Aquabacterium sp. OR-4: one gene and its partner. The protein of the gene in region 1 interacts with the protein of each later gene in a pairwise test. Links are inferred from orthologs where the notes say so. Each region holds a gene or a part of one and is shown in the gene's direction. Other genes may lie near its edges.

Evidence for each region.
Region 2: the proteins of N4G63_RS10045 (region 1) and mobA interact in binary tests that used the Escherichia coli proteins (3 or more experiments, as listed by UniProt). The link is inferred for Aquabacterium sp. OR-4 from one-to-one orthologs.

What each region holds. Positions count from the first base shown.
Region 1 is NZ_JAOCQD020000001.1:2,314,610-2,329,909, reverse strand. Bases 4,544-7,543 are described here. They hold N4G63_RS10045 (molybdopterin molybdotransferase MoeA), read left to right. Parts: upstream 4,544-5,392; coding sequence 5,393-6,694; downstream 6,695-7,543. Other genes in these bases: N4G63_RS10035 (dihydrodipicolinate synthase family protein), read right to left, coding at 6,957-7,543; N4G63_RS10040 (MoaD/ThiS family protein), read left to right, coding at 6,716-6,970; mobB (molybdopterin-guanine dinucleotide biosynthesis protein B), read left to right, coding at 4,843-5,400; thrC (threonine synthase), read left to right, coding at 4,544-4,846. Also shown: N4G63_RS10065 (P-loop NTPase fold protein), read left to right, coding at 1-950; N4G63_RS10060 (tetratricopeptide repeat protein), read left to right, coding at 996-3,407; more of thrC, read left to right, coding at 3,404-4,543; more of N4G63_RS10035, read right to left, coding at 7,544-7,871; N4G63_RS10030 (molybdenum cofactor biosynthesis protein MoaE), read left to right, coding at 8,275-8,784; N4G63_RS10025 (flavin reductase family protein), read left to right, coding at 8,861-9,361; N4G63_RS10020 (hypothetical protein), read right to left, coding at 9,373-9,918; N4G63_RS10015 (MerR family transcriptional regulator), read left to right, coding at 10,080-11,132; N4G63_RS10010 (glycosyltransferase), read left to right, coding at 11,168-12,499; ATP-dependent chaperone ClpB, read left to right, coding at 12,592-15,183; N4G63_RS10000 (late competence development ComFB family protein), read right to left, coding at 15,254-15,300. UniProt on the Escherichia coli protein: Catalyzes the insertion of molybdate into adenylated molybdopterin with the concomitant release of AMP.
Region 2 is NZ_JAOCQD020000004.1:150,336-165,580, forward strand. What follows is about bases 5,180-8,124. They hold mobA (molybdenum cofactor guanylyltransferase MobA), read left to right. Parts: upstream 5,180-6,326; coding sequence 6,327-6,923; downstream 6,924-8,124. Other genes in these bases: N4G63_RS26175 (4Fe-4S binding protein), read left to right, coding at 5,180-5,627; N4G63_RS26180 (TorD/DmsD family molecular chaperone), read left to right, coding at 5,723-6,316; N4G63_RS26190 (Crp/Fnr family transcriptional regulator), read right to left, coding at 6,937-7,638; N4G63_RS26195 (nitric oxide reductase activation protein NorD), read right to left, coding at 7,807-8,124. Outside these bases: N4G63_RS26150 (formate dehydrogenase subunit gamma), read left to right, coding at 1-745; N4G63_RS26155 (hypothetical protein), read left to right, coding at 777-1,169; N4G63_RS26160 (formate dehydrogenase accessory sulfurtransferase FdhD), read left to right, coding at 1,208-2,119; N4G63_RS26165 (DUF3305 domain-containing protein), read left to right, coding at 2,145-2,681; N4G63_RS26170 (DUF3306 domain-containing protein), read left to right, coding at 2,981-3,493; more of N4G63_RS26175, read left to right, coding at 3,399-5,179; more of N4G63_RS26195, read right to left, coding at 8,125-9,717; N4G63_RS26200 (4Fe-4S binding protein), read right to left, coding at 9,720-10,655; N4G63_RS26205 (CbbQ/NirQ/NorQ/GpvN family protein), read right to left, coding at 10,662-11,489; N4G63_RS26210 (cbb3-type cytochrome c oxidase subunit I), read right to left, coding at 11,518-12,975; N4G63_RS26215 (c-type cytochrome), read right to left, coding at 13,081-13,482; N4G63_RS26220 (chaperone NapD), read left to right, coding at 14,033-14,383; nitrate reductase catalytic subunit NapA, read left to right, coding at 14,466-15,245. UniProt on the Escherichia coli protein: Transfers a GMP moiety from GTP to Mo-molybdopterin (Mo-MPT) cofactor (Moco or molybdenum cofactor) to form Mo-molybdopterin guanine dinucleotide (Mo-MGD) cofactor.

The sequences.
Region 1 (15,300 bases):
AGCGCTCGCCGGCCGAGCGCCTGATCGACTTCTTCACGGGCACACGCCTGGTGCCCGAGAGCCTGAAGCTTGATGCGGGCGCAGGGCCGCTCAAGGCGCAGATCCAGCTTGCCTTGCAAACCGACGACAGCTTCCGCAAAGAGCTCGAGGCCAACCTCAAGAAGCAGCAGTCGCGCATCGTCACCCAGGCGCATCAGCTGGTGGCCGACCTCAAGCATGATCTTTGTGCCAACGGTGAGCGCTGTGTGCTGCTGGCCGACTCGGTGGAAAAGATCCGCGGCTACGGCGACGAGGCGGGGCAGGTCTACGAAAGCGTTCAGCGGCTGTTTGTCAGTGAAGGCGCGGCCTTGCGCATGCCCGGCCTGCATGTGGTGTATTCGGTCTCGCCCTTTTTGCTGGAGCAGAACACGCAGCTGGCTGCGTCGCTGGGCACGGGCTTTGTGGTCAACATGCCCTCGGTGCATGTGTTTGCCGAGCGCAGCCGCGCGCCCGATGTGGCGGGGCTGGCGGCCATGCAGGCCCTGGTGGCAAGGCGGTTTCCCGAGTGGTCGCAGGTGTTCACGCCAGCGCAGCTGCAGCGCCTGGCCGAGAACACGGGCGGCGATCTGCGCGACTTTCTGCGGGCCATCCGCGTGGCGCTCAGCGACGACATTGCGCAACTGCCGGTCAGCGATGCCACGGTGGATTTCGCCTTGGGCCATGTCAGCCCGGGGCGGGCCATACCGGCCGAGCATGTGCGCTGGCTGGCGCGGCTGGACAACAGCCACGATGCCGAACTGGCCGCCGACATCGATGCCAACGTGTTGCAGCGCTACCTGGCCACCAAGCATGTGCTGGCCTATCTGAACGGCAGCACCTGGTATGCCGTGCACCCGATGGCGCGCGAGTGGGTGCACCAGCGTGCCGAGCGCCTCACGGCCGAGGCCGCCGCCCAGGCGCCCGTGCGTTGAGGCCTGGCATAGCGCGCCTGGCGCCGTCCATCGGCCCATCCTGACGTGTCGTCTGCCAGCGCCGAACATTTGCTGCTGCTGCGCCGCCTGCGCCGGCTGCTGCTGCGGGGCGATCATGGCCAGGTGCTCTACCTGTGGGGCAATGACCCGCGCAGCCTCGCCTGGCTGCAGGGCGAGTTGGATCGCAGCCTGCGCGTGCGCAGCCGGCGGCTGCTGGCGCATCCGGCCGAACCCCAGGCCCCGTTCGATCTGGGCAAGGCACTGTCGGCCGCGCTCCAGCCGCTGGCCGGCACACGCCAGTTCGGCCTGTGGCTGGATCTGGGCCAGGCCACGCCTGACCAACGCCGCCAGGGCCTGGCCCGCCTGAACGAGCGCCGTGCCGCACTGCTGGCCTTGCCGCGTGCTGTGCTCCTGGTGGCGCCCCAGGGCGGTGAAGCTGACGCCGCTGGCGTGGCCCCCGACCTGTGGGCCGTGCGCAGCGCCAGCTTTGAGGTGCCGGCCTGGGTGGATGCCACCGCGCAGGCCCCTGCTGTTGAGCGCCCGAGCCTGGCGGCTGGTGTACCGGCACGTCAGCGCGGCACGGCGCGGGCGCTGTGGGCCCAGGCGCTGGGCCAGGCCCGCCCGCCGTGGTGGCGGCGGGTTCTGGGGCAGGCCAAAGGCCAGGCGCCAGGGCTGGCGCTGGCCTTTGATGCCATCGACGAGGCGCTGGCCCAGCGCCAAATGCCCGATGCCGAGCGCGTGCTGGCCGAGGCCCGGCCCTGGCTGCCCGACTTGGGGCCGGCCGCACCAGCGCCGGCCTTGCGCCTGGGCTGGCTGTGGCACTGGTGGCAGGCGCAATGGGCACTGGCCGCCCGGCGCCTGCCGGTGGCGCGAAAGGCCGCCGGCTTGGCCCAGGCCCTGGCGCTGCGGCTGGTGAAGCTGACGGGCGAATCGCCCGAGGCCTTGCGGGACTGGTCGGTGTCGCTGGAGAAAGTGGGCGATGTGCAGCGCGCGCTGGGGGATGTGGCGGGCGCGAAGGGTCGCTACGAGCAAAGCCTGGAGGTGAGTGAGCGGCTGGTGAAGCTGACGGGCGAATCGCCCGAGGCCTTGCGGGACTGGTCGATTTCCTTGAACAAGGTGGGCGATGTGCAGCGCGCGCTGGGGGATGTGGCGGGCGCGAAGGGTCGCTACGAGCAAAGCCTGGAGGTGAGTGAGCGGCTGGTGAAGCTGACGGGCGAATCGCCCGAGGCCTTGCGGGACTGGTCGGTGTCGCTGGAGAAAGTGGGCGATGTGCAGCGCGCGCTGGGGGATGTGGCGGGCGCGAAGGGTCGCTACGAGCAAGGCCTGGAGGTTCGTGAGCGGCTGGTGAAGCTGACGGGCGAATCGCCCGAGGCCTTGCGGGACTGGTCGGTGTCGCTGGACAAGGTGGGCGATGTGCAGCGCGCGCTGGGGGATGTGGCGGGCGCGAAGGGTCGCTACGAGCAAAGCCTGGAGGTGAGTGAGCGGCTGGTGAAGCTGACGGGCGAATCGCCCGAGGCCTTGCGGGACTGGTCGGTGTCGCTGGAGAAAGTGGGCGATGTGCAGCGTGCGCTGGGGGATGTGGCGGGCGCGAAGGGTCGCTACGAGCAAGGCCTGGAGGTTCGTGAGCGGCTGGTGAAGCTGACGGGCGAATCGCCCGAGGCCTTGCGGGACGGGTCGGTGTCGCTGGACAACGTGGGCGATGTGCAGCGCGCGCTGGGGGATGTGGCGGGCGCGAAGGGTCGCTACGAGCAAAGCCTGGAGGTTCGTGAGCGGCTGGTGAAGCTGACGGGCGAATCGCCCGAGGCCTTGCGGGACTGGTCGATTTCCTTGAACAAGGTGGGCGATGTGCAGCGCGCGCTGGGGGATGTGGCGGGCGCGAAGGGTCGCTACGAGCAAAGCCTGGAGGTTCGTGAGCGGCTGGTGAAGCTGACGGGCGAATCGCCCGAGGCCTTGCGGGACTGGTCGATTTCCTTGAACAAGGTGGGCGATGTGCAGCGCGCGCTGGGGGATGTGGCGGGCGCGAAGGGTCGCTACGAGCAAAGCCTGGAGGTTCGTGAGCGGCTGGTGAAGCTGACGGGCGAATCGCCCGAGGCCTTGCGGGACTGGTCGATTTCCTTGAACAAGGTGGGCGATGTGCAGCGCGCGCTGGGGGATGTGGCGGGCGCGAAGGGTCGCTACGAGCAAAGCCTGGAGGTTCGTGAGCGGCTGGTGAAGCTGACGGGCGAATCGCCCGAGGCCTTGCGGGACTTGCATGTCAGCCTGGCGCTTTTGGCAGAACTCTGCGATGCGCCAGACGACGCCCGCCACCTCTTCAGCCGCAGCCTGGCCGCCGCCCAGGCGGCTTTGCGACAATCGCCCCTCGACAAAGTTTTGCAGGACGATGTGGCGCGCGTGCAGGCCCGGTTGGATGCCCTGGCACCCACCGCAAAACCCGCCACCGGAAACGACCCAACATGAAATACATCAGCACCCGCGGCGACAAGACCGAGCGCGACTTCAGCGAGATCCTGCTCGAAGGCCTGGCGCCCGATGGCGGCCTGTACCTGCCCACGCACTACCCCAAGGTGGATGCGGCCACGCTGGCGCGCTGGCGCGGCCTGTACGGCAAGGGCCAGGCCGGTGGCTATGCGGCGCTGGCCTTCGAGATCCTGTCGCTGTACATCACCGACATCCCGGCCGCCGACCTGAAGCGCCTGGTCGACAAGACCTACACCAAGGCGGTGTACGGCACCGACGCCATCGTGCCGGTGCGCCCGTTGCAGGGTGAAGGCTCTGGCGGCCTGCTGATCGAAGCCTTGTCCAACGGCCCCACGCTGGCCTTCAAGGACATGGCCATGCAGTTGCTGGGCAACCTGTTCGAGTACGAGCTGGCGCGCCGCGGCGAGACGCTCAACATCCTGGGTGCCACCAGTGGCGACACCGGCAGCGCGGCCGAGTACGCCATGCGCGGCAAGCAGGGCGTCAAGGTGTTCATGCTGTCGCCCTTTGGCCGCATGAGCCCGTTCCAGCAGGCGCAGATGTTCAGCCTGCAGGATGCCAACATCCACAACCTCAGCGTCGAGGGCGTGTTCGACGACTGCCAGGACATCGTCAAGGCCGTGAGCAACGATCTGGCCTTCAAGCGCCAGTGGAAGATCGGCACGGTCAATTCCATCAACTGGGCGCGCCTGCTGGCCCAGGTGGTGTACTACTTTGCCGGCTACTTCCAGGCCACGCAGTCGGATGCCGACAAGGTCAGCTTCAGCGTGCCCTCGGGCAACTTCGGCAACGTGTGCGCCGGCCATGTGGCGCGCATGATGGGCCTGCCGATTGCCCAGCTGGTGGTGGCCACCAACGAGAACGATGTGCTCGACGAGTTCTTCCGCAGCGGGCATTACCGCGTGCGCGGCAGCGCCGAGACCTTCGAGACCTCCAGCCCCAGCATGGACATCAGCAAGGCCAGCAACTTCGAGCGTTTCGTATTCGATCTGCTGGGCCGCGACGCCGCGCGCACCGCGCAGCTGTTCGGGCCGGCCATCGCCAGCGAAGGCGGCTTCCAGCTCACCGCTGAAGAAACCGCGCGTTTGGCGCAGTACGGCTTCGTGTCGGGCAAGAGCACGCATGCCGACCGGCTGGCCACCATCCAGGCCACCTGGGCGGCGCACCAGGACATGATCGACACCCACACGGCCGATGGCCTGAAGGTGGCGCGCGATCACCTGCAGCCCGGCGTGCCGATGATCGTGCTCGAGACCGCGCTGCCGGCCAAGTTTGCCGCCACCATCCAGGAAGCCCTGGGCCGCGAGCCGATCCGCCCGGCCGCGCTTGAAGGCATCGAGGCCCTGCCCAAGCGCTTTACCGTGATGCCGGTGGATGCCGCTGTGGTGAAGGCCTACATCGAGCAGCACGCCAAGTGAGCGGCAGCGCCGGCGCGCCGCTGCGGCGGGTGGTGGGCTTTTGCGGCCCCTCGGGCGTGGGCAAGACCACGCTGGTCGAGCAACTGGTGGCCTTGCTGAAGGCGCGCGGCCAGCGCGTCAGCGTGATCAAGCATGCGCACAAGCGCTTCGACATCGACCACCCGGGCAAGGACAGCCACCGCCACCGCGAGGCCGGCGCCACCGAGGTGCTGATCGCCTCGGCCCACCGCATGGCCCTGCTGCGCGAGTTCGACCACGAAGGCATGCCCACGGTGCACGAGCTGCTGGCCGAGCTGTCGCCCAGCGACTGGGTGCTGGTGGAAGGCTACAAGCACGCCGCGCTGCCCAAGGTGGAGGTGTGGCGCGCCGCGCTGAACCAGGCGCCGCTGTACCCAGACGACCCGCATGTGGTGGCCGTGGCCACCGACGCGCCGGCCGCGCTGCCGCAGGTCACCGCGCGCCCGGTGTTCGATCTGGCCACACCCGAGGTGCTGGCTTCGTGGCTGATGGACACTGCCGAGCGCTTCACCTACCACCCCGACATCCATGGCTGAACCTGCTGCCCCGGCGCCCGCCAACCTGCCGCGCCCGACGCTGCTGACACTCGACGAGGCCCTGCAGCGCCTGCTGGCGGTGGCGCAGGACCGCGTGATCACGCAAACCGAAAAGCTGGCCACCTTTGACGCACTGGGCCGCGTGCTGGCGCGGCCGGTGGTCTCGGCGCTGGATGTGCCGCCGGCCGACAACACCTCGATGGACGGCTACGTGATGCGCGCCGCCGATGTGCCGGCCGCCGGCACGGTGCTGCCGGTCAGCCAGCGCATCCCGGCCGGCCATGTGGGCCAGCCGCTGCAGCCGGGCACGGCGGCGCGCATCTTCACCGGCGGGCAGATTCCGGCCGGCGGCGATGCGGTGGTGATGCAGGAGCAGTGCGAGGCCATCGCCGACGACACCGGCGCCAAGGGTTCAGAACTGGGCAGCGTGCGCGTGGGCGTGGTGCCCGCCGCCGGCCAGTGGGTGCGCCGCCGTGGTGAAGACGTGCTGCTGGGCGCCGAGGTGCTGCACGCCGGCCAGCGGCTCACGCCACAGGCGCTGGGCCTGGCGGCCTCGGTGGGCGCGTCGAACCTGCATGTGCGGCGGCGCCCGCGCGTGGCGCTGTTTTCCACCGGCGACGAACTGGTGATGCCCGGCGAGCCGCTGAAGCCCGGCGCCATCTACAACAGCAACCGCTTCACGCTGCGCGGCCTGCTGCAGGCCGCCGGCTGCGAGGTTGACGACCTGGGCATCGTGCCCGACAACCTGGCCGCCACCCGCGAGGCGCTGCGCCGCGCCGCGCAGGGCAATGACCTGATCCTCACCAGCGGCGGCGTGTCGGTGGGCGAAGAAGACCACATCAAGCCCGCCGTCAAGGCCGAGGGCTGGCTCGAGGCCTGGCAGGTGGCCATGAAGCCCGGCAAGCCGCTGGTCTTTGGCGGTGTGCGCCGCAGTGACGATGCGGGCAGCGAGGCCTTGTTCATGGGCCTGCCCGGCAACCCGGTGAGCAGCTTCGTCACCTGCCTGCTGGCGGTGGCGCCGGTGCTGCGCGCGCTGCAGGGCTGCCCGGCGGCGCTGCCGCCGGCCGTGCAGGTGCGGGCTGATTTCGACTGGCCGCGGCCCGACAAGCGCCGCGAGTTCCTGCGCGCCCGGCTCAACCCGCAAGGCGGTGTCGAGCTGTTTGCCAACCAGAGCTCGGGCGTGCTCACCTCGGCGGTGTGGGCCGATGGCCTGGTCGATCTGCCGGCCAATCAGGTGGTGCAGCGTGGCGACACCGTGCGCCTGCTGCTGCTGGCCACCTTGATCGGCGCCTGAACCGTTTCACCCCGTTTGCCCATGCCCACCATCACCGTTCGCTATTTCGCCTCGCTGCGCGAGGCCCTGGGCGCCAGCGAGTCCGTCGAGCTGGCCGAAGGCAGCACGCTGGGCGCCTTGCGCGATGCGCTGATCGCCCGCGGCGGCGCCCATGCCCAGGCGCTGGCGCGTGGCCGCGCGCTGCGCTGCGCGCTCAACCAGCTGATGGCCGACGAGGCCACCGCCGTGCCGGCCGGTGCCGAGGTGGCGTTTTTTCCACCGGTTACCGGGGGCTGATCGGCGCGTCGGGCAGGGCGGCCGCCAGCGCCGCCGCGTGCAGCGCCTGGCCGGTGGCGGGCGCTGCCGACTGCATGGGCGCGCGCAGGGTCGGGTGCAGCTCGCCGCCCAGGGCCAGCGCGGCCTTGATCGGCGCCGGGTTGGGCTCGGCAAACGCCGCCCGCGTGACGGGCGCCAGCCGCCGCCACAGGGCCCGGGCCTGCTCAAGCCGGCCCGCGCCGCGCAGTGCCGCCGCCAGGGCCACGAACTGGGCGGTGGCCAGGTGCGCGCTGGCGGTGATGGCGCCCGCCGCGCCGCGCGCCAGCTGGTCGAACAGCTCGTCGTCGTTGCCGGCCAGCAGGGCCAGGCGGCCGTCGGCCACGATGGCCTCGGCCGCCGCGCGGTCGGCGCTGCAGTCCTTCACGGCCACGATGCGCGGGTGCTCGGCCAGTGCCAGCAGCGTGGCCGGCTGGATGCGCACGCCGGTGCGCGCGGGGATGTCATAGGCCACCACGGGCAGCGGCGTGGCCTCGACCACGCGATGAAAGAAGTCGACGATGCCGGCCTGCGAGGGCTTCACATAGGCCGGCGCGGTGAGCAGCCAGCCGGCCGGTGCGCTGGCCGCGGCCAGTGCCTGCGCACGCTGGGCCACGCGCTCGGGCCGCACGCCGGCCAGGCCCATCAGCACCGGCTTGCCGCCTGCGGCGCCCAGCACCGTGGCCAGCACGGCCTGCTGTTCGGCCTCGTCCAGCATCGCGGCTTCGCCGGTGCTGCCGCAGGCCACGAAGCCGGCCACGCCCTGGGCGGCCAGGCGGCGCACCAGGCGGGCCAGGGCCGGGTGGTCCACCGCCGCAGCGTCGGCCTCGAAGGGGGTCACCAGCGGCAGCCAGATGCCCGAAAAATCAATCGCTCCATCACGCATTGCGCGCACTCCATTGCTTCGACCGCATCCGGTGCCGGCCGGCCGGGCAATCGCAAGGGGCAAGGGGTGCCTGGGCGGGGCACCCGGTGGCTGGCGTTGCGCGTCCGACGACGGCAACAGCCGCCCCGGTCAGACGAGCCGCTGTTTTTTCAAGGCTGCCCGGGCCGCCAGCGCGCGCGCGCCGCCGGCCATGCAGGGCATGGCGGGGTGCAGGGCCGGGGCGTCGAACAGCATGCGACGAGTGTAGCGGCCTTGTTCGGGCGCCCGGCCGCCGGGCCACCGGGCCACCGGGCCATCGGGCCATCGTGCCATCGTGCCATCGGGCCATCGGGCCAACCGGCCACCAGGCCCGGCCCGCCCACGCGACAGTGCGTGCCGGAGGCGGATGCGAGAATCCGCCGCCATGAACTCCTTGGCGCGCGTGCGCATCCAGACCGACGACTTTGACCTGTCCACCGAGGTGGCGGCGCTGCGCGCCGGCGATGGTGGCGTGGGTGCCGTGACCAGCTTCGTGGGCACGGTGCGCGACCGCAACGCCAGCGCGGGCGATGCCCGGGGCGCGGTGAGCGCGATGGAGCTCGAGCACTACCCCGGCATGACCGAGCGCGCCATCGAAGCCATGATCGACGAGGCGCTGCGCCGCTTCGACATCCGCGCCGCGCGCGTGATTCACCGCGTGGGCCTGCTGCAGCCGCTGGAGCAGATCGTGCTGGTGGTGGTGAGCTCGGCCCACCGCGGCAGCAGCTTCCAGGCCTGCGAGTTCTTGATGGACTACCTCAAGACCCAGGCGCCGTTCTGGAAGAAGGAAACCACGCCCGACGGCGCCCAGTGGGTGGATGCCCGGGTGGCCGACGACGCCGCGCTGGCGCGCTGGGGCATCCAGGCCAGCAACGGCGCGGGCCTGGGCGCATGAGCCCCCGGTCGCTTCCACGCCGGCCCGCCACCGCCGCGCGGCATGGCCTGCCCTGCGCGGCAGGCGGGGGCCGGGCATGAGCATCGCCATCGTCGAGCCCTCGTCGGCAGCGCTGCGTCAGGCGCTGGGGCGTTTTGCCACCGGCGTGGTCATCGTCACCTGCCGCGACGCCGCCGGCCGGCCGCTGGGCCTGACCGTCAACTCGTTTGCCGCGCTGTCGCTGCAGCCGCCGCTGGTGCTGTGGAGCCTGCGCCGCGCCAGCGCCGCCTTGGCCGCCTTCGAGGCCGCCACGCACTGGGCGGTGAACGTGCTCACCGAGGCGCAGCTGCCGCTGTCGCGCCGCTTTGCCTCGGCCGAGCCCGACAAGTTTGCCGAGGGCGACTGGGCCGACGGCCTGGGCGATGTGCCGCTGCTGGGCGGCGCGGCCGCGGTGTTCGAGTGCGGCGCCGAGACGGTGCACGATGGCGGCGACCACCGCCTGTTCATCGGCCGGGTGCTGCGCCTGGATTCGCGCACCGATGTCGATCCGCTGGTCTACCACGCCGGGCATTACCACGGCCTGAGCGGCACGCTGTAGCGCGCCGGCGCTCAGTTCAGGCTGCTGGGTGTGGGCCGGGCCGGCGGCACGGCAGCGGCAGCTTCGGCCGGCGCGGTCACCAGCCCCCATTCCGAGGCCAGCAGCGCCTTGTCGATCAGGCGCATCAGCGCGGTGGCCAGGTCGTCGTTCAGGCGCAGCTCGAGGCTGCGGCCATTGGCCTCGCGCACGCGGATGGCCAGGCCCTTGCCGCCGTCGCCATGGCCCAGATCCACCGTGTTGGGCAGCAGCGGCTCGGCGCCCAGCGGCTCGGCGGCCGGCTCGGGGTTGAACGGGGTCTTGAAATCGGCCGAGGGCAGCGGCCGCTCGCGCGCCGCCTGGGCCAGCATCTCGCGCGCCTCGGGCAGCACCGTGGTGGTGGGCGCCACCTGGGTGGCGATGCTGGCGGTGGTGACCAGCTGCGAGAACGGCGGCCACAGCCGGATCACCATGCGCCGGGTGAGCCACACCGAGAACAACTCGCCGCCACGGGTACGCACCTGCCAGATGATGCGATCGGCGTTCGGGTCGTACCGAACCTGCATTTGATGGATGTCCACCGGGCCATTGTAGGAAGCTGCGCCCGGTGTGCCCCCGCCGCCCCATGAACGCGGTGCAGCACACTCGGACATCGGCCTCGACCCTCACGCCACGTGAGGCTGGAAGATGCGCACGCCAGGCGGCGTGGGCGGCCGGCGCAGACGCAGCGAAAGGGTGGTCAATGAGGCTCAAGGTGGGTGAACTGGCGCAGCGCAGTGGCCTCACGGTGCGCGCGCTGCACCACTACGACCAGATCGGCCTGCTCAAGCCCTCGGCCCGCACCGATGCCGGCTATCGGCTCTACACCACGGCCGACGTGGCGCGGCTGCACGCCATCCAGGCGCTGCGTCACATGGGCCTGCCGCTCAAGGAGATCGGCAGCATGCTGGCCAGCGACGGCGAAGGCCTGCCCGCCATCGTGGCGCGCCAGATCCGCGCGCTGGACCACGAGATCGCCCAGGCCAGCGCACTGCGCGAGCGCCTGGCGCTGCTGATGGGCCGCTTGTCGGGCGGCGACCAGCCCGAGATGGCCGAGTGGCTGGCATCGCTGGGCTTGATGGCCGCCTGCGCCCGCTACTTCACGCCGGGCGAGATCCGCACCATCGTGGGCAACTGGCAATCGGTGCGGGCCGAATGGGCGCCACTGATGCAGCGGGTGCGCGCCTTGATGGACCAGGGGGTTGCCGCCACCGACCTGCGGGTGCAACCGCTGGCCCAGCAATGGATGGGCCTGATCCATCACTGGCTTGGCGGCGATTTCGACCTGATCGAGCGCTGGGGGCGCATGTACCTGCAGGAGCCCCTGGCCCGCCGTGACGGCGCCCCGGAACTGGCCATGGTGCGCTACATCGAGCAGGCCACTGCCTTGCGCCAGGCCGCCTGGCTGCGGCACTTCAGCCTGGCCGAGATGAGCCGCTTCCAGCGGCTGGACACATCCCAGTGGGCCGCGCTGGCCGCCGACGCCGAGGGCCTGATGGCCGCCCGGGTGCCTGCGTCGCATCCGGCGGCACAGGCGCTGGCGGGGCGTCTGCAGGCCTTGATCGCGCACGCCGTGGGCCACCACCCACCCTTGGTGCAGAAGATGTTTGCCGCCATGGCCGCCGAGCCGCTGCTGCGGGCGGGTGCCGTGCTGCCGGCTCCGACAGGCGATTACCTGCGGGCCGCCATGGCCGGAGTTGCAGGGGTGGCCGCGGCCGCCGCGGCCGCCGGAGTGGCCCCGGCCGACCTGGCTTGACCCTCACGCAGCGTCAGGGCTGACAGTGCCGGGCCATGACCCCTTCAAACCCCATCTCATCGGCCACCGGCGCCGCAACCGGCACTTCCGTCGCAGCCCGCCGCGCCGCGGCGGGCACGGTGCTGCTGGCCACGGTTGGCTCGGTCGGCGACCTGCACCCCTTTCTGGCCCTGGGCCAGGCGCTGCAACGCCAGGGCCAGCGTGTGCGGCTGCTGGCCTCGCCGGTGCACGCCGACCGCGTGCGGGCCTGCGGTCTGGATTGGCAGGCCCTGGGCAGTGCGGCCAGCTTCGAGGCCGTGGCCGACGACCCCGCGCTGTGGAACCCCCGCACGGCCATGGCGGTGTTCTGGCGCGGTCTGCGCAACAGCCTGCAGGCCCTGCCCGAGGCGGCACTGGCCCTGCCCACCGATCGGCCGGCCACACTGCTGGTGCACCCCTTGCTGTTGCCTGCCGCCGACCTGGCCCGTGCCCGCCGGCCGGGCCTGCGCGTGGTGGCCGCCTGGCTGGCGCCGCAGAACCTGCGCAGCTGCCACGACCCGATGATGCTGGGGCCGCTGCGCGTGCCGCGCTGGGTGCCGATGGCCTGGCGGCAGGCGCTGTGGCGGCGCATTGATCGCCGCTTCATCGACCCGGCCTGCCTGGCCGAGCTGAATGCCGCCCGGGTGGCCGCGGGCTTGCAGCCGGTGGCGCATTTCATGCCGCACCTGAATGCCCTGGCCGACCAGTCGATCACGCTGTTTCCGGCCTGGTTTGCCGGCACGCCGCCCGACTGGCCCCCGGGGCTGCTGCGCGGCAGCTTTCCCTTGTTCGAGCCCGCGGCCGAGGCCGGGCTCAGCACGACGGTGCAGGCCTTCCTGGCGGCGGGCGAGCCGCCCGTGGTGGTCACACTCGGCACCTTTCAGCGCCATGGCGGGCCGGTGCTGGCCCAGGTGGTGGCCGCAGCGCGGGCGCTGGGCCGCCGCACGCTGGTGCTGGCGGCCCAGCGCGCGCAGCTGCCGCTGCCCGCGGCGCCCGACCTGCTGTGGCAGCCCTATGTGCCGCTGCGACTGCTCTTGCCGCACGCGGCGGCGCTGGTGCACCACGGCGGCATCGGCACCACGGCCGAGGCCCTGCGCGCAGCGCTGCCGCAGCTGGTGCTGCCCTGGGCCTTTGACCAGTTCGACAACGCCCGGCGGGTGCTGGCCCTGGGGGCGGGGCAGACCCTGTCCTCGCGCCGCTTGCGCGTGGGTCGGCTGCAGCGGGCGTTGGGCGAGGTACTGCAGTCGCCGGCGATCGCGTCGGCATGCCAGGTCTGCGCCACGGCACTGGCGGCCGACCCGGAGCTGGACGAACTGTGCCAGCGGCTGTGGCCGGATTGCGAAGCTTGACGCCGCGCAAGCCCGGCCCGGCCGGGCCCGTCGATCGGGCTTGAAATGCCCCTGGACAGCCCAATGTCCTTGCCAATCGGAGGACATCCACCATGCGTGTCGACAAGCTCACCACCGCGTTCCAGCAAGCACTGCAAGAGGCCCAGAGCCTGGCCGTGGCGCGCGACAACCCCTACATCGAGCCCAGCCACCTGCTGGGCGCCATGCTGGCCCAGGCCGACGGCCCCAAGGCCCTGCTCGACCGCGCCGGCGCCAACACCGCCGCGCTGAAGACGGCCATGGACACGGCGCTCAACGCCCTGCCCAGCGTGCAGGGCGGTTCGGGCGTGCAGGTGGGGCGCGATCTGGTGCAGCTGCTTCAGGCCGCCGAGAAGGAGGCCGGCCAGCGCGGCGACCAGTTCATTGCCAGCGAGATGTTCCTGCTGGCGCTGGCCGACAGCAAGAGCGATCTGGGCGGCATCGTGCGCGGCCACGGGCTCACCCGCAAGGCGCTGGAGGCGGCCATCACCGCGGTGCGCGGCGGGGCCACGGTGGATTCGGCCGAGAGCGAAGGCCAGCGCGAGGCGCTGAAGAAGTACACGCTCGACCTCACCGAGCGTGCGCGCGCCGGCAAGCTCGACCCGGTGATCGGCCGCGACGACGAGATCCGCCGCGCCATCCAGGTGCTGCAGCGGCGCAGCAAGAACAACCCGGTGCTGATCGGCGAGCCGGGCGTGGGCAAGACCGCCATCGTCGAGGGCCTGGCCCAGCGCATCGTGGCCGGCGAGGTGCCCGACACGCTGCGCGACAAGAAGGTGCTGTCGCTCGACATGGCCGGCCTGCTGGCCGGTGCCAAGTACCGCGGCGAGTTCGAGGAGCGGCTGAAGGCCGTGCTCAAGGAAGTGTCGGCCGACGAGGGCCGCATCATCCTGTTCATTGACGAGCTGCACACCATGGTGGGCGCGGGCAAGGCCGAGGGCGCCATCGACGCCGGCAACATGCTCAAGCCCGCGCTGGCACGCGGCGAGCTGCACTGCATCGGCGCCACCACGCTCGACGAGTACCGCAAGTACATCGAGAAGGACGCCGCGCTCGAGCGCCGCTTCCAGAAGGTGCTGGTCGATGAGCCCAGCGTCGAGGCCACCATCGCCATCCTGCGCGGCCTGCAAGAGAAGTACGAGGTGCACCACGGCGTGGAGATCACCGACCCGGCCATCGTCGCCGCCGCCGAGCTGAGCCACCGCTACATCACCGACCGCTTTCTGCCCGACAAGGCCATCGACCTGATCGACGAGGCGGCGGCCAAGATCAAGATCGAGATCGACTCCAAGCCCGAGGTGATGGACAAGCTCGATCGCCGCATGATCCAGCTGAAGATCGAGCGCGAGGCGATGAAGAAGGAGCACGACGACGGCTCCATCCGCCGCCTGGCGCTGATCGACGACGAGCTGCTGAAGCTGCAGCGCGAGTACAACGACCTTGAAGAGATCTGGAAGGCCGAGAAGGCCGCGGCCCAGGGCTCGGCGCAGATCAAGGAAGAGATCGACCGCCTGCGCTTCCAGATGGAGGAGTTCAAGCGCAGGGGCGAGTTCAACCAGGTGGCCGAGCTGCAGTACGGGCGCCTGCCCGAGCTGGAAAAGCGCCTGAAGGAAGCCCAGGCCAAGGAGGCCGGCAAGAAGGCCGGCGGCCAGGGCCCGCAGCTGCTGCGCACCATGGTGGGCGCCGAGGAGATTGCCGAGGTGGTGTCACGCTCGACCGGCATTCCGGTGAGCAAGCTGATGCAGGGCGAGCGCGACAAGCTGCTGCAGATGGAAGACAAGCTGCACCAGCGCGTGGTGGGCCAGCAGGAGGCCATCGTGGCGGTGTCGGATGCCATCCGGCGCAGCCGGGCGGGCCTGAGTGACCCGAACCGGCCGCTGGGCAGCTTCTTGTTCCTGGGCCCCACCGGCGTGGGCAAGACCGAGCTGTGCAAGGCGCTGGCCGGCTTCCTGTTCGACAGCGACGACCACATGGTGCGCATCGACATGAGCGAGTTCATGGAGAAGCACTCGGTCAGCCGCCTGATCGGTGCGCCCCCGGGCTACGTGGGCTACGAGGAGGGCGGCACGCTCACCGAAGCCGTGCGGCGCAAGCCCTACAGCGTGATCCTGCTCGACGAGGTGGAGAAGGCCCACCCCGATGTGTTCAACGTGCTGCTGCAGGTGCTCGACGATGGCCGGCTCACCGACGGCCAGGGCCGCACGGTGGACTTCAAGAACGCGGTGATCGTGATGACCAGCAACCTGGGCTCGCACTTGATCATGTCGATGGCCGGCGAGGCCACCGAGGTGATCAAGGACGCGGTGTGGGGCGAGGTCAAGCAGCACTTCCGCCCCGAGTTCCTGAACCGCATCGACGAGACGGTGGTGTTCCACGCGCTGGATCAGGCCAACATCCAGGCCATCGCCAAGATCCAGCTGCAGCACCTCGAGGCGCGGCTGGCGCGCATGGAGATCCGGCTCGATGTCTCGGCCGAGGCGCTGGCCGAGATCGCCAAGGTCGGCTTCGACCCGGTGTTCGGCGCCCGGCCGCTCAAGCGCGCCATCCAGGCGCGCATCGAGAACCCGCTGGCCAAGCTGATCCTGCAGGGCCGCTTCGGCCCCAAGGACGTGGTGCCGGTGACGGTGGAGGCCGGGCAGTTCAGCTTCGGCCGCACGGTTCACTGACCGGGGCCGTGCCGGCTTGCCGAGCGCGCCTTCCGTCAGGGGGCGGCGGCGCGGGCGCGTCGGCGGCGGGCTACCGGCGCGCCGCCATCGCGTGGCGCGCCTGCACATAGCCGAACG
Region 2 (15,245 bases), on another replicon or contig:
CATCTTCTACAAGACCAAGGGCCCGCTGGGCGGCCACCAGGCCGACACCGGCCGCAAGATCGAGCGTTTCACGCCGTTCGAGCGCGCCGCGCACTGGGCCAATGCCGGGGCCTTCGTGGCGCTGGCGGTCTCGGGCATCGTGATGGCCTTCGGCAAGTTCTTCCTGCTGCCCGTCATCGGCAGCACGCTGTTCGGCTGGCTGAGCTTCCTGCTGAAGAACCTGCACAACTTCGTCGGCCCGCTGTTCGCGGTGTCGCTGCTGATCGTCATCGTCACCTTCATCAAGGACAACATCGCCAACGCGGCCGACTTCGTCTGGCTCAAGCGCGCCGGCGGCATGCTGGGCGGCAGCGGCGAGGTGCCCTCGCACCGTTTCAACGCCGGCGAGAAGGGCATGTTCTGGTGGGGCGTCACGGTGCCCGGCATCGTGATCGTGGCCTCGGGCCTGGTGCTCGACAAGCTGGTGCCGGGCTTCGGCGAGCTGCGTGGCGAGATGCAGATCGCCCACATGGTTCACGCCGTGGCGGCAATGATCATGATGACCGCGCTGGTGGGCCACATCTACATGGGCACCATCGGCGTGAAGGGCGCGCTGGGCGCCATGAAGACCGGCTGGGTGGACGAAGGCTGGGCCAAGGAACACCACGAGCTGTGGTACGACGACGTCAAGGCCGGCAAGATCCCCGCCCAACGCTCTGGACAGCCCGCCCCGGGCGGTGTGGCCGGCCCGGTGGCGCGCGCCTGACGCCGCCGGCCAACGATTCGAGGACCGACCGATGAAGCGCATCCCGACCCTGGGCGCCCTGACCCTGAGCGGCATCACCCTGCTGGCCACCACCGCCTTGGCCAAGCTGCCGCCGCTGAGCGACGAGGCCAAGGCCAAGGCCGCCGAAACCGCGGCCAAGACCGCGCACGGCAACAAGCTGGCCGAGTTCCAGCTGTGCAAGAGCATGGACCGCGTGGCCGGCGCCTACCGCGATGGCGCCAAGAAGGCCGGCAAGGCCGCCTCGGCGGCCACCGAGACGCCGGCCTGCGCCGACCCCGGCCCCTTCGTCTACACGCCGCCGGCGCCGGCCTCGGGCCCGGTGGCGGCCGCACCGGCCGCGCCTGCCGCGGTGGCAGCCACCACCGCGGCTGCCACCACGGCCGCCGCACCGGCCAAGAAGTAAGCCGCGCCCGCACCCCCGCTTGCCAAGCACCGATGCGCATGCTGCCCGAAGCCCTGGCCAACGCCGAACCGCCTGCCGGCCCTGCCGTGGCCGCCGCCGCACCGGTTCTGTCGTGCGCGCGGGTCGAACCGCTGCGCGAGATCGAGATCGTGGACGAGTACGGCGAGCGCCGGCGCATCCTGATCCCGTTCGAACGGCCGCTGACCGTCTATGTCGACAAGCGCGAGCTGGTCACGCTGATGACGCTGGGCGCCCAGCCCGAGCTGCTGGTGCTGGGCTACCTGTTCAACCAGCGCCTGGTGCAGCGGCTGGACGAGATCGCCTCGATCCAGGTCGACTGGGAGGTTGGCGCCGCGGCGGTCACCACGCACGGCGGCGTGGCCGAGATCGCGTCGCGCACCTCGCAGCGGGTGGTCACCACCGGCTGCGGCCAGGGCACGGTGTTTGGCGACGTGCTGTCGCATGTTGAATCGGTGCACCTGCCCGACGCCCGCAGCGCGCGCATCAGCCAGACCGGCCTGCGCACCCTGCTCGAGGTGGTGCGCCAGCAAGACAGCCTGCACCGGCGGGCCGGCTCGGTGCACGGCTGCGCCTTGTTCCAGGGCGGCCAGATGCTGATGTTCGTCGAGGACGTGGGCCGCCACAACGCCATCGACACCATCGCCGGCTGGATGGCGCTGCACGGTGTGGGCGGCGCCGACAAGCAGTTCTACACCACCGGCCGCCTGACCAGCGAGATGGTGATGAAGGCCGCGCAGATGGGCGTGCCCATCGTCGTCTCGCGCAATGGCGTCACCCAGATGGGCCACGAGCTGGCCACGCGCCTGGGCATGACGCTGTTCGGCCGCGCCGCCAACCGCCACTTCCTGTGCTACACCGGCTTCGAGCGCTTCGATGCCGAGCCGCTGCCGCCGGCCCAGCCGCCGGCCGTGCGCGTGGTGGCCGGTTGAGCCGCCGGCCCGCCCGGAGCCCGCGATGAACCCGAGCCGGCCGAGCCTGCGGGTGGCGGTGCTGATCGAGCGCGAGCACCAGCCCAACCGCTGGGAAGACTGGCGCCACCGCATCGCCGAGGTGCTGCTCGACGAAGGCCAGTTCGACGGTGTCAACACCGCCAGCCATGCCGGCGCCGACGGCAGCCTGGGTGCCCGGCCAGACCGTGCGCGCCTGCTGCGTGACGACGGCAAGACGGCGCAGTTTCTGCACCTGGGCCTCGACCTGGCGCTGTACGCCGACGAGGGCGAGGGCTACTACCTCAACCTCAGCAGCGGCAATCCGGTGTGGTTCGTGATGTGGCGCTGCGACGAGGCCGACCCCTCGCGCGCCTGGCCCGAGGCGGTGAGCGTGTCGTACAACGAGGCCGGCCGCTGGCTGGACGCCCAGGAGCGGGTGGACAACCTGCCGCTGCCCGCCGCGGTGCGCGACTGGCTGCAGGCCTATGCCGACCAGCACTACCGGCCCGAACCCAAGCAGCGCAAGCGCCCGGCCTCGTTCCGCGCGCCCGAGCGGCGCTGAGCCGGCCGCATCCGCCGCCCGGCCAGCCCACCGCCCGCCCCTTAGCGCCCACCGCCCCCGCCGCCCGCCCCGATGGCCGACGACGCCCCCTTCCCGTCGCGCTGGTCGCAGCGCAAGCTGCTGGCCCGCCAGGGCCAGCCGCTGCCCGAGCCCCCCGCCGCGGCGGTGCCCGCACCGGTGCCCGCGCGGGTGCCCACGCAGGTGCCCGCATCGGTGCCCGCGCCAGCCGTGCAGGCCACGGCCGATGCGCTCAGCCCGTTGCGCCGCCTGCCGCGCCGCCACCGCCCACGCTGGACGACGTGGCCCGCCTGCCGGCCGATGCCGGCGACTATTCGCGCTTTGTCGCGCGTGGCGTGCAGCCCGAGGTCAAGAACGCGGCGCTGAAGAAGCTGTTCAGCGATCCGCACTTCAACGTGATGGACGGGCTGGACATCTACATCGACGATTACGGCAAGCCCGATCCGCTGCCGGCCGCCATGCTGCGGCAGATGGTGCAAAGTCGCTTCCTCGGCCTGTTCGACGACGAAGACGAGAAGGACGGCGCCACGCCTGCCCAGCCCGGGCCGCCGGGCGCGGCGAGCCTGGCCCCCACGTCGGTCACGTCGGTCACGTCGGCCACGCCAACCCCGCTCGACCCGCACGACCCACCAGCCCCGAACGACGCGCACGACCTTTCCGCCGATCCCGTCCCTGCCCACGCCCCTGCCGCCCTGCCCCATGAAGACGCTGATCTGCGATTGCAACCACACCCTGCCGCTGGACCCGACGGCGCTGCAGCAGGCGCTGAGCCGGCGCCCGGGCACCAGCACTGAGGGCCTGGACAGCCTGCACACCGGCCTGTGCCGGCGCGAGGCGCCGGCCTTCCAGCGCGCTGCCAAGCAGGCCGCCGCCAGCGGCGACGAGCTGCTGGTGGCCTGCACCCAGGAGCAGCGCCTGTTCGTCGAGCTGAACGACCTGACCGAGGGCGCGCGCCCGGTGGCCGAGCAGCCGATTCGCTTTGTCAACCTGCGCGAGACGGCCGGCTGGTCACGCGAAGGGGCCCAGGCCACGCCCAAGATCGCCGCGCTGATTGCCGCCGCCCAGCTGCCGCCGGCCGAGCCGGTGGCCACCCACACCTACCGCTCAGGCGGGCGCTGCCTGGTGATCGGCACCGCCGAAGCCGCCGAGGCCGCCGCCGTGCGCCTGGCCGACAAGCTGGACGTGAGCCTGCTGCTCGACGGCACCGGCAGCGCGCTGGCCCAGCGCCGCGACCACGCGGTGCACAGCGGCCGCATCACCCGGCTGACCGGCTGGCTGGGCGCCTTCGACGTGGCGTGGGAGAACCACAACCCGATCGACCTCGACCTGTGCACGCGCTGCAACGCCTGCGTCGAGGCCTGCCCCGAGGGCGCGATCGGGCTCGACTACCAGATCGACCTGGCCGCCTGCACGGGCCACCGCGACTGCGTGCGCGTGTGCGACACCGCCGGCGCCATCGACTTTGCCCGCGCACCGCTGGCCGGCGACGAGCGCTTCGACCTGATCCTCGACCTGCGCGCCGCGCCGGCCTTTGGCCAGCACCAGCCGCCGCAGGGCTATTTCCATGTGGCACCGGGGGCCGACCATGAGCGCCGGCTGTTCGAGGCCCTGCTGGCGCTGCGCGAGCTGGTGGGCGAGTTCGACAAGCCCAAGTTCTTCCACTACGACAAGCGCCTGTGCGCGCACAGCCGCAACCAGCAGACCGGCTGCAGCGCCTGCATCGATGTGTGCTCCACCCGCGCCATCCGCAGCGACGCGCTGCTCAAGGGCAAGACCGGCGGCCGCATGCCGCTGCCGGCCGCCACGCCGGTGGGCCCGGGTGGCGGCCCCACCGGCGGCGTGATCGTCGAGCCGGCGCTGTGCGTGGGCTGCGGCGCCTGCAGCACCGTGTGCCCCAGCGGCGCGATGCGCTTTGCCTACCCGGGCCCGGCCCACCAGGGCCAGCGTCTGCGCACCCTGCTGGGCACCTATGCCGCGGCCGGCGGGCGCCATGCCGCGCTGCTGCTGCACAGTGAAGGCGCGGGCCTGCGCCTGATCGACGAACTGGGCCGCGCCGCGCGGCTCGACAAGAGCCTGCACGGCCTGCCGGCCCGCGTGATCCCGGTGCCGCTGTGGCACACCGCCAGCGTGGGCCTCGAGCTGTGGCTGATGGCCATCGCCCAGGGTGCCTCGCAGGTGATGGTGCTGCTCACCGCCGAAGAGGCGCCCGAGTACCGCCAGGCGCTGGCCGAGCAGATGGCGCAAGGCCAGGCGCTGCTGGCCGGCCTGGGCTACGGCGACGGCCACCTGCGCCTGATCGAGGCGCGCGATGCCCGCGACCTGCCGGCGCTGGACGCCGCCCTGCGCTGCGCACCGGCGGCCACCGTGCGCCAGGCCGCCAGCATGGCCGCCCAGGCCGACAAGCGCGGCACGCTGGAGCTGGCGCTCGATCACCTGCGCGTGATGGCCCCCACGGCGCCGCCCGAGGCCATTGCGCTGCCCGCCGCCGGCGCGGCCCTGGGCAGCCTGCGGGTGGACACCGAGCGCTGCACGCTGTGCCTGTCCTGCGTTGGCGCCTGCCCGTCCAGCGCCCTGGCCGACAACCCCGAGCGGCCGCAGCTGCGCTTCATCGAGAAAAACTGCGTGCAGTGCGGCCTGTGCGCCAGCACCTGCCCCGAGCAGGCCATCACCCTGCAGCCGCGGCTGTGGCTGGCCGACGAGGGCCGCGCGCGCAAGGCCACGCGGGTGCTGCATGAGGTGCCGCCCTATGCCTGCGTGAGCTGCGGCAAGCCCTTCGGCACCCTGAAGGCCGTGGAAAACATGGTGGCCAAGCTGGCCGGCCACAGCGCCTTCCAGGGCGCGGCGCTGCAGCGCCTGAAGATGTGCCAGGACTGCCGCGTGGTCGACATGTACAGCAACCCCAACGAAACCAGGATCACCGACCTATGAGCGCCCCCCAGCGCCAGCCGCAAGGCGTTTCAGACAGCGCCGGCAACAGCCCCGCAGACGGCGGCGCCGGCATCCGTGCGCTGGGCTTTGCCAGCATGGACGACCACGACGAGCTGGCCCGGGCCGAGCTGTACGGCCTGTTGTCGCGGCTGTGGTTCGCGCCGCCCGATGCCGAGCTGCTGACCCAGTTCAAGGTGGCCGTGACCGAGGCGCCCGAGCCCGGTGGCCACCTCGAGGCACCGTGGCAGGCCCTGGTGGCCGCCATGCGCGCCACCACGGCCGACGCCGCGGCGGCCGAGTACGAGGCGCTGTTTGGCGGCGTGGGCAAGCCCGAGATCTTCGTCTACGGCTCCTACCACCTGGCCGGTTTTCTCAACGAGAAGCCGCTGGCCGCGCTGCGCGCCGACTTGGCCCTGCTGGGCCTGGGCCGCGACGAGCAGCGCAGCGAGACCGAGGACCACATCGCCTTCGTGTTCGAGGTGATGCGCTGGCTGATCGCCGGCGACGACGTGGCGGTGTGCAACCTCGAGCAGCAGCGCCGCTTCTTCCGCAGCCATGTGCAGACCTGGGTGGAGGCCTTGTGCGAGGCCGTGGCGCAGCACCCGCGCGCGCGCCTCATGCGCGAGCTGGCGGCGCTGACCCGCGCCTTCGTCGAGGTCGAGGCGCAGGCCTTCGACATGATCGAGTGAGCGTCCGGCCATGATCCCCACCGAACACATCACCGGCCTGGTGCTGGCCGGCGGCCGCGGCAGCCGCATGGGCGGCGTCGACAAGGGCCTGCAAAACTACAACGGCCTGCCGCTGGCCCTGAATGCCGTGCTGCGCCTGGGCCCGCAGGTGGGCGCCCTGATGCTCAATGCCAACCGCAACCTGGGCGCCTACGAGGCCATGGGCGTGCCGGTGTGGCCCGACCCCCTGCCCGACCATCCCGGCCCGCTGGCGGGCTTCATGGCCGGGCTGGAGCAGTGCGAGACGCCCTATCTGGTGACCGTGCCCTGCGACTCGCCGCGCTTTCCCACCGATCTGGTGGCCCGCCTGGCGATGGCCCTGAGCGCGGCCGATGCCGAGATCGCGATGGTGGCCACGCCCGAAGACGGCCGCGTGCAGGTGCAGCCGGTGTTCTGCCTGATGAAGGCCGAGCTGATGGAAAGCCTGGTGCGCTTCATCCAGGGCGGTCAGCGCCGGATCGACCGCTGGACCGCCCAGCACCGCTGCGTGGAGGTGCTGTTTGACGACGCCGGGGCCTTCGTCAACGCCAACACGCTGGACGAGCTGCAGCGCGTGCAGGGCGCTTGAGCGGCCGCCGCAGCTAGGCGGGCTGAAAGCCGGCCAGCGCGCGTGGATCGGGAATGCGGATGTCGCGCTTGTCGATCTCGATCAGGCCTTCGGCCTCGAGCTCGTGCAGCACGCGCGAGAAGTACTCCGGCGTGATCGACAGGCGCGAGGCGATGGTGGCCTTGCTGGCCGGCAGCGACACCGTGACCTGGGCGCTGCTGGCGCCGTCGTCATCGTCGGGCTGCTCGCGCAGCAGGTAGCCGATCACGCGCTGCATGCCGCTGTGCAGCGCATAGGCCTGCACGTCGCTCACCAGGCCGTGCAGGCGGCGTGACATGCCCGCCAGCATGCGCAGCGCAAAGCGCGGGTCGCGGTCGATCTCGCCCAGCACGGCGCGCTTGTCGACGGTGAGCAGCAGCGTGTCGGTCAGCACCTGGGCGTTCACGAAGCAGGGGCGGTCGGTGAACATCAGCGCCTCGGCAAAGCTCTGGCCGGGGCCGATCAGCTCGATCACCTTCTCCTGGCCGGCCGGCGAGATGGCAAAGAGCTTGACCTGGCCGACCACGGTGACATGGAAGGCCTCGCAGGGGTCGCCCACGCGAAACACCGAGTCGCCACGCGCCATGCGGCGCAGCGTGCAGCCCTGGGCCAGGTGCTCCAGCTCATGCGGGCGCATGTCGTTGAAAAGGGGCAGCACCGACAGGTAGCGCGGTACATCGAACGAGCGGGCTTCCATGGTCTGTGTCTCCCGACAACAAGCCCTGACAGCGGGCTTGAGGGGGCGGATTCTTCGCACACGCGCCCGGCATGGTCTTGCGTTTGGTCAAGTCCGGGCGGGCCGGCGCGGCCCCGGCACCGAGCCCGGGGGCCGGTGTGACAGCGCCGCGCCGGCGGCCTGGTCCGTTCAGCGCATCAGCTGGGCCTGCAGCATCGGCAGGCGCCTGACCAGCTCGGCCGGCCGGCGCACCAGCAGCCAGCCCTGCCGGCCAAACAGGTAGGGCAGGTAGTCGTGCGCGCGGTCGTCGATGGTCACGGCAAAGGGCAGCAGGCCGGCGGCGCGCGCGGCCTGCACCGCATGGCGGGTGTCTTCGAGGCCGTAGCGGCCCTCGTAAAGGTCCAGGTCGTTGGGCTTGCCATCGGTCAGCAGCAGCAGCAGGCGCTGGCGCTCGGGGCGCCGTGCCAGGCGCTGCGTGGCCACGCGGATGGCCGCGCCCATGCGGGTGTAGTAGCCGGGGCGGATGGCGGCCACGCGCTGGCGGGCCGCGCTGTCCCAGCGCTCGTCGAAGTGCTTGAGGTGCTGCAGCCGCACCTGCTGGCGCCGCACCGAGCTGAAGCCGAACATCTCGAAGGCATCGCCGGTGGCCGACAGCGCTTCGCCAAAGACCTGCAGCGCGTCGCGCACCACGTCGATCACCCGCTGCGCCCGGCCCTGCTCGTCCACGCCCGGCACGTAGGCATCGGTCGACAGGCTCAGGTCGGCCAGCAGCAGCGTGGCCAGGCTGCGCGCCTGGCGGCGGCGCTGCGCGTGCACCGGCGGTGCGGCATCGGCCGGCCCGCCGGCTGCGGCCCGCGGCGCGGCGCCGGCGGCGTGGCGCACCCAGGCGTCCAGATCCAGCTCGTCGCCGTCGCGCTGGGCGCGCTGCCAGGCCGGGGCCGCCCGCAGGGCCTCGAGCTGGCGGCGCGCCCGGGTGGCGGCCAGCTGCAGGGCCGGGCCGGGCGCCGGGCCGGGTGCGGCATCGGCGCCGACGGTGAACCACTGCGCGCGGCAATGGCCGGCGCGCAGCACGCGGCGCCTGAAGTCCCACTCCGGCAGCGCCAGGCCGTCGCCCAGCGGCAGGTCGTCGGCGGCGGCGCTGGGCAGGTCGAGGTCGAACTTCACCCGCGAGGCGCTGCTGCGGCCGTCGCGGGCCAGGCTCAGATGATCCAGATCGGCGGCGGCGGCCAGCGCATCGGGGTTCTCGTCGTCGTCGGTGGCGCGGTCCACGCGCACCAGCTCCGACCAGCTCAGCAGGGCCTCGGCCCGGAAGGGCAGGATCAGCGCCGCGCGGCGGCGTTCGTCGTCCACCCGGCGGGCGCGGCGCCGGGTGGCGTCGTGCTGGGCCGGGGTGGGCGCCGGCGTGGCCGCAGACGGCTCGCCGGGCGGCGCGGCGGCGGCCCCGGCCTCGGGCGTGCCGCTGGCATGCCACCACAGCCACACCGGCGCCACCTGGGCCGGCAGCACATCGGCCACGGCCGGGTCGGCCAGGTGGGTCAGGTCGGTCAGGTCGACCGGGGCCGCCAGCGCCTGCGCGCGCAGGGCGGCCTGCACCCGGGCCTCGGCCGGTGCGCCGCGCGCATCGGGCCGCTGCGCCAGCTGCGCCGCCACCAGGCGGCCATGGCGCCCGGCCAGACCGGGAAACACCTGCAGCGCACGCTGCGTCGCCAGCTGGTTGTCGCCGATCCAGCTGCCCGCCGCACCCGGCTGGTACACCGCCGCCACGGCCGCCAGCCAGACATACAGGTCGCGGTTGAGCGCCCGGCTGTCAAACACCGCCAGCTCGGGCGGCAGCGCCAGCACCTCGGCCGACCACTGCGGCAGCGGCGCCCGCGTGCCGGCATGGGCCAGGCGCTGCAGCCAGTGGCGCGCGCCGGCCGCCCCGGCCACCGCGGTGTTGCCGGCCGGCACCAGGCGCGCCGCCGCCGCGCCGCCGCCGGCGCGCAGCAGCAGGCCGAGCAGCGGCCGCATCTCGGCCAGCGTGACCACGGCCGCGGCATGCCGTGGCTCGGCGGCCCGCGTGATCGCGCGGTGCCACAGGGCGCCGATCCACTCTTCCATGCTCAGTCGCGCCGCTCGAGCGGTCGGGCCAGTGCGGGCCCGCGCTGGCGCAGGGTTTCGCGCAGGGCCCGCTCGCCCACGGCCCAGCCCAGCAGGGCCGGGCGCTGCTGCGCGCCCTGGCTGGTCTGGCAGGCGGCCAGGCAGCGCCCGCACTGCACGCACGAGAACATCATGCGTTTGATGTCGCGCGGATGCAGGCGCATCGGGCAGGCGTGGTCGCAGGCCGACCCCGGCGCGGGCGTGCAGCTGCGGCAGTCGCGCGCCGCCTCGCGGCGGAAGGCCACCACCATGCCGCGCGGGTTGGCCATCCAGGCCAGGCTTTGAAACAGGCCGACCGCGCAGCCGAAGCGGCAGAACAGGTGCCGCGCCAACGCGAACTCCAGCGTGAACAGCGTGGTGGCGATGAGCAGAAAGCGGCTCTGGTTGGCGCTCATGCGGCCCTGCAGCAGGCCCGACCACAGCTCGGCCGGCGGCAGCAGATAGCTCAGCAGCGTGATGGCCCAGACAAAGCCCATCAGCAGGCAGGCCAGCGCGAACAAGGGCCACCAGCGCCGCTGCGGCGCCCGGGCCGCCGGCGGGCCGCGGCGCTCCCACAGGCTGAAGCGGCCGCAGGCGCGGTGCAGCAGGTGGTTCAGCGCCTCCACCATGGCGAAGTGCGGGCACAGCCAGCCGCAGTACAGCCGGCCGTGGCGCCAGGCCACCGCCAGAAAGCCGGCCACCAGCAGCACCGCCGGCAGCAGGCCGCGCCACAGCATGGCCAGCGCGGTTTCGCTGGCCGTGGCACGGCCTTGCTGGAAGGCCTCGATGCCCAGCGACCAGCGCTGACCCAGCACCCACAGCTGGGTCTCGTGCAGATCGAAGCGCAGCCAGTCGAGTGCCGGCGCCAGCAGGAACAGCGCGAAAAACGCGCCCTGGAAGATGCGGCGGCGGCGCTGCAAGGCGCTTCAGCCCAGCACGGCCCGCACCAGCTCGTCGAGCGCCGCCACGGTGTCGGCATCGTCCGAGAGCGCCTGCACGATGGCCGCGCGGCAGGCCTGCTGCAGCGGCAGGCCGCTGGCCGTCAGGCGTGCGGCCATCACCAGCAGGCGGGTGCTGGCGGTCTCTTCGAGGTCGTGCTCGGTCAGGCGCCGCAGCGCCTGGGCCAGGGCCACCAGCCGGGCCGCGGTGGTGGCGTCCACCCCGCCCTCGGTGGCCACGATGGCGCACTCGACCTCGCTGGCCGGGTAGCCGAACTCGAGCGCCACGAAGCGCTGGCGCGTGCTGGGCTTCAGGCCCTTCAGCAGGTTCTGGTAGCCGGGGTTGTACGAGATCACCAGCATGAAGCCCGGCGCCGCCGCCACCCACTCGCCGGTGCGCTCGATCGGCAGCATGCGCCGGTCGTCGGCCAGCGGGTGCAGCACCACGGTGGTGTCCTTGCGCGCCTCGACCACCTCGTCGAGGTAGCAGATGGCGCCCTCGCGCACCGCGCGGGTCAGCGGGCCGTCGCTCCAGCGGGTGTCGCCGCCGGCGATCAGGTGGCGGCCCACCAGGTCGGCCGCGCTGAGGTCGTCGTGGCAGCTCACCGTGACCAGGGCCCGGCCCAGGCGCGCGGCCATGTGCTCGACAAAGCGGGTCTTGCCGCAGCCGGTGGGGCCCTTGATCAGCAGCGGCAGGCCGCAGCGCGCGGCATGCTCGAACAGCCGGCATTCGTCGGCCTGCGCCGCGTAGTACGGCAGGCCGTCGGCGGCCGCGCCGGGGCCGCGCTGCAGCACGCGGGCATCGCACAAGTCCATCACCGTCTCCTGCCGGGCCGGCGCCGGATCAATGGCCGCGCAGCGGGCTGGCGGGGCTGGTCATCAGGCCCGCACCGCCGCTGCGGCCGGCCGCCGCACGCTCGTCGGCCGACTCGCCGATGAAGAAGCTGGCCAGGTAGGTGATCAGGCCGACCAGGAAGCCCACGCCACCCACCAGGCGCAGCCAGTAGAAGAACACCAGCTGGTCCTGCGTGGCCATGAAGCCCATCGCGCCGCTGGTGGGCAGGCGCTGCAGCCACACCTGCAGGATGCCCGCGCCGGTGAGCGCCAGCACCATCACGCCCATGCCGATGGTCATGATCCAGAAGCTCCACATCTCGACACTCTGGGCGCGCCGCGGTGCCGCCTCGCGGCCGCGCAGCATCGGCATGGCGTAGCTGATCATCGCGATGACCACCAGCACGTAGGCGCCGTAGAAGGCCAGGTGGCCGTGGGCCGCGGTGATCTGCGTGCCGTGGGTGTAGTAGTTGACCGGGCTCAGCGTGTGGATGAAGCCCCACAGCCCGGCGCCCAGAAAGCCCATCACCGAGGTGCCCACGGCCCACAGCAGGGCGGCCTGGTTGGGATGCTCGCGGCGGCGGCGCTGCACCATGTTGAAGGCGAACACCGTCATCATGAAGAACGGGATCGGCTCGAGCGCCGAGAAGATGCTGCCGATCCAGGTCCAGTAGCCGGGCAGGCCGATGAAGTAGTAGTGGTGGCCGGTGCCCAGGATGCCGGTGATCAGCGCCATCGCGACGATGACGTACATCCACTTGTCGATCACCTCGCGGTCAACGCCGGTGGTCTTGACCAGCACGAAGGCCAGCAGCGAGGCCAGGATCAGCTCCCACACGCCCTCGACCCACAGGTGCACCACCCACCACCAGGCCATCTTGTCCTGGACCAGGTTGCTGGGGTTGTAGAACGAGAACAGGAACAGCAGGGCCAGCCCGGCCAGGCCCATCATCAGCACCAGGGTGATGCTGGTCTTGCGGCCCTTGAGCACCGTCATGCCGACGTTGAGCAGGAAGCCCAGCGCCACCACCACGATGCCCAGCTTGGTGGGCAGCGGCTGCTCGAGAAACTCGCGGCCCATGGTCTGCAGCAGCTCGTTGCCGGTCAGCTCGGCCAGCTTGGCATAGGGCACGACCAGATAGCCGACGATGGTGAGCGCCCCGGCCACCAGAAAGATCCAGAACAGCGCGATGGCCAGCTTCGGGCTCCACAGCTCGGTCTCGCTTTCTTCCGGCACCAGGTAGTAGGCGCTGCCCATGAAGCCGAACAGCAGCCACACGATCAGCAGGTTGGTGTGCACCATCCGCGCCTGGTTGAACGGGATGTAGGGGAACAGGAAGTCGCCGACCACGTACTGCAGGCCCAGGCTGATGCCGAACACGATCTGGCCGACGAACAGCGCCAGGGCGGCCACGAAGTAGTACTTCGCGACGGCCTGCGACTTGAATTTCAGGGTTGCGGGTTGCATCTCAAATCTCCTAGTGGCTCAGCTGCCCACCCACGCCCGGCCCTTGCATGGCCGGGCGGTGCGGCAGGCGTTCCTCCGTCCGCAGGGACGGACTCACGTCCGGCCTTACCCTTCGATGTTGGGCGGCCACTTTTCGGTGTTGATCTTGCTGCTCCAGTCGAGGAACTGCACCAGGTCCTCGAGCTGCTGCTCGCTCAGGTGGAACTGCGGCATCTGCCGGCGGCCGGGCACGCCGGTGGGCTGCGCCTTCATCCAGGCCTTGACGAACTCGGCGCCGCGGCGCGGCACCACGTTGCCCAGCTCGGGGGCGAAGTAGGCGCCCTCGCCCAGCAGCGTGTGGCAGCCGATGCAGTTGCGCGTTTCCCAGATGAGCTTGCCGCGCTCGACCGCCGGCGTCAGTGCCGCCTGGTTCGAGCGCTGCGGAATCTGCCGCGCGCTGTCGGTCACCAGCGCGATGAACAGCAGCACGAAGAAGGCCGTGCCGCCGTAGAAGATGTTGCGGGCCATCTGCTTGGTGAATCCACCACGACCGCCCCCTGTTGCGCCTGCGCCCATCGCCGGCCTCCTGCTCTGCTGAATGTGACAGGGGCACAGCCTAGTGAAGCGCCCGGCTTCGTTCCTTGAACCGGTTCAAGATTGGCCGCGCGCTGCCGGCCCGCAGCGCCCTGCAAGGCCGCAGTTGATCCGCATCAAGTCGGCCACGCCGCGCCTTGGGCACAGTGCGGCATCGATGCTTCACACCCTGGCCTGCTGCCGGGCGTGGCATCCGGCCCCCAGCCTGTAACGGCGCAGGCAACGGGGGCGCCCATGGGGTTTGCTGCGCATGCACCGCGTGCGACACCGCCCCTGACCCGTTCACCCCACCACGCTGGCGATGGCGGCCCGCAGCACGTCCGGAGCACATCCCGGGCGCAGCGGCCTGCGCCGCCGCATGGCCGGACGGCCGCAGCAGCGTGCGGCCGCATACCTCGACAACGCGGCAACGCGACAACGCGAAGCAGACATGACACCGACCGAACGCTCAGTTTTCCTGTTGTGCAACGAGACGGCCTGAGGCATGAGCATCCTCGGCGTCATCGTGCGCATCCGCCCCGAGCACCGCGACAGCACCGAGCAGGCGCTGCGCGCCCTGCCCGGCGTTGATCTGGCCCTGCCGCCCGAGGCTGGCGACGGCCGGCTGGTGGTGGTGATCGAAGACAGCCAGGGCCGGCCCGCGGCCGCCACCATGGCCGAGGTGGCGCTGTGGCCGCAGGTGCTCGGCACTGCGCTGGTCTACGAGTACTCGGGCCCCGACCTGCCCGAGGCGGCCACCACGGTGCAGGGCTATGCCGACTGGCGCAACGGCCTGGCCGATTTGAGGGCGCACAAGCCCGACGACCCGGCGCCGCCCACCCCCGAACGTGCTTGAACCAGTTCAAGGACAAGACCCCACTGGCCCCACAGCATTGCGGCCACTCCGAACGACGTCCAACGCCCACACGCACCACGCCATGCAAGCCAACCGCCGCGACTTCATCAAGACCCAGGCCCTGACCGCCACCGCCGCGGTGGCGGGCATTCCGATCGTGGTGCACGGCGCACCCGCCGCCACCGCCAGCGCGCCGCCGGCCAGCGATGGCGCGGTGCGCTGGGACAAGGCGCCCTGCCGCTTCTGCGGCACCGGCTGCGCGGTGATGGTGGGCGTGCAGGACGGCAAGGTGGTGGCCACGCAGGGCGACCCCGAGTCGCCGGTGAACCGCGGCCTGAACTGCATCAAGGGCTACTTCCTGTCGAAGATCATGTACGGCAAGGACCGGCTGACGACCCCGTTGCTGCGCAAGAAGGACGGCAAGTACGACAAGAACGGCGACTTCGTGCCGGTGAGCTGGGACGAGGCCTTCGACCTGATGGCCGCCAAGTGGAAGGACACCCTGGCCAAGGACGGCCCCACCGGCATTGCCATGTTCGGCTCGGGCCAGTGGACGGTGTGGGAGGGTTATGTTGCCTCCAAGCTGTGGAAGGCCGGCTTCCGCTCGAACAACCTCGACCCCAATGCCCGCCACTGCATGGCCAGTGCGGTGGCCGGCTTCATGCGCAGCTTCGGCATCGACGAGCCGATGGGCTGCTACGACGACATCGAGCAGGCCGACGCCTTTGTGCTGTGGGGCAGCAACATGGCCGAGATGCACCCCATCCTGTGGAGCCGCATCACCGACCGCCGCCTGTCGAACCCGCATGTCAAGGTGGCCGTGCTGTCCACCTACGAGCACCGCAGCTTCGACCTGGCCGAC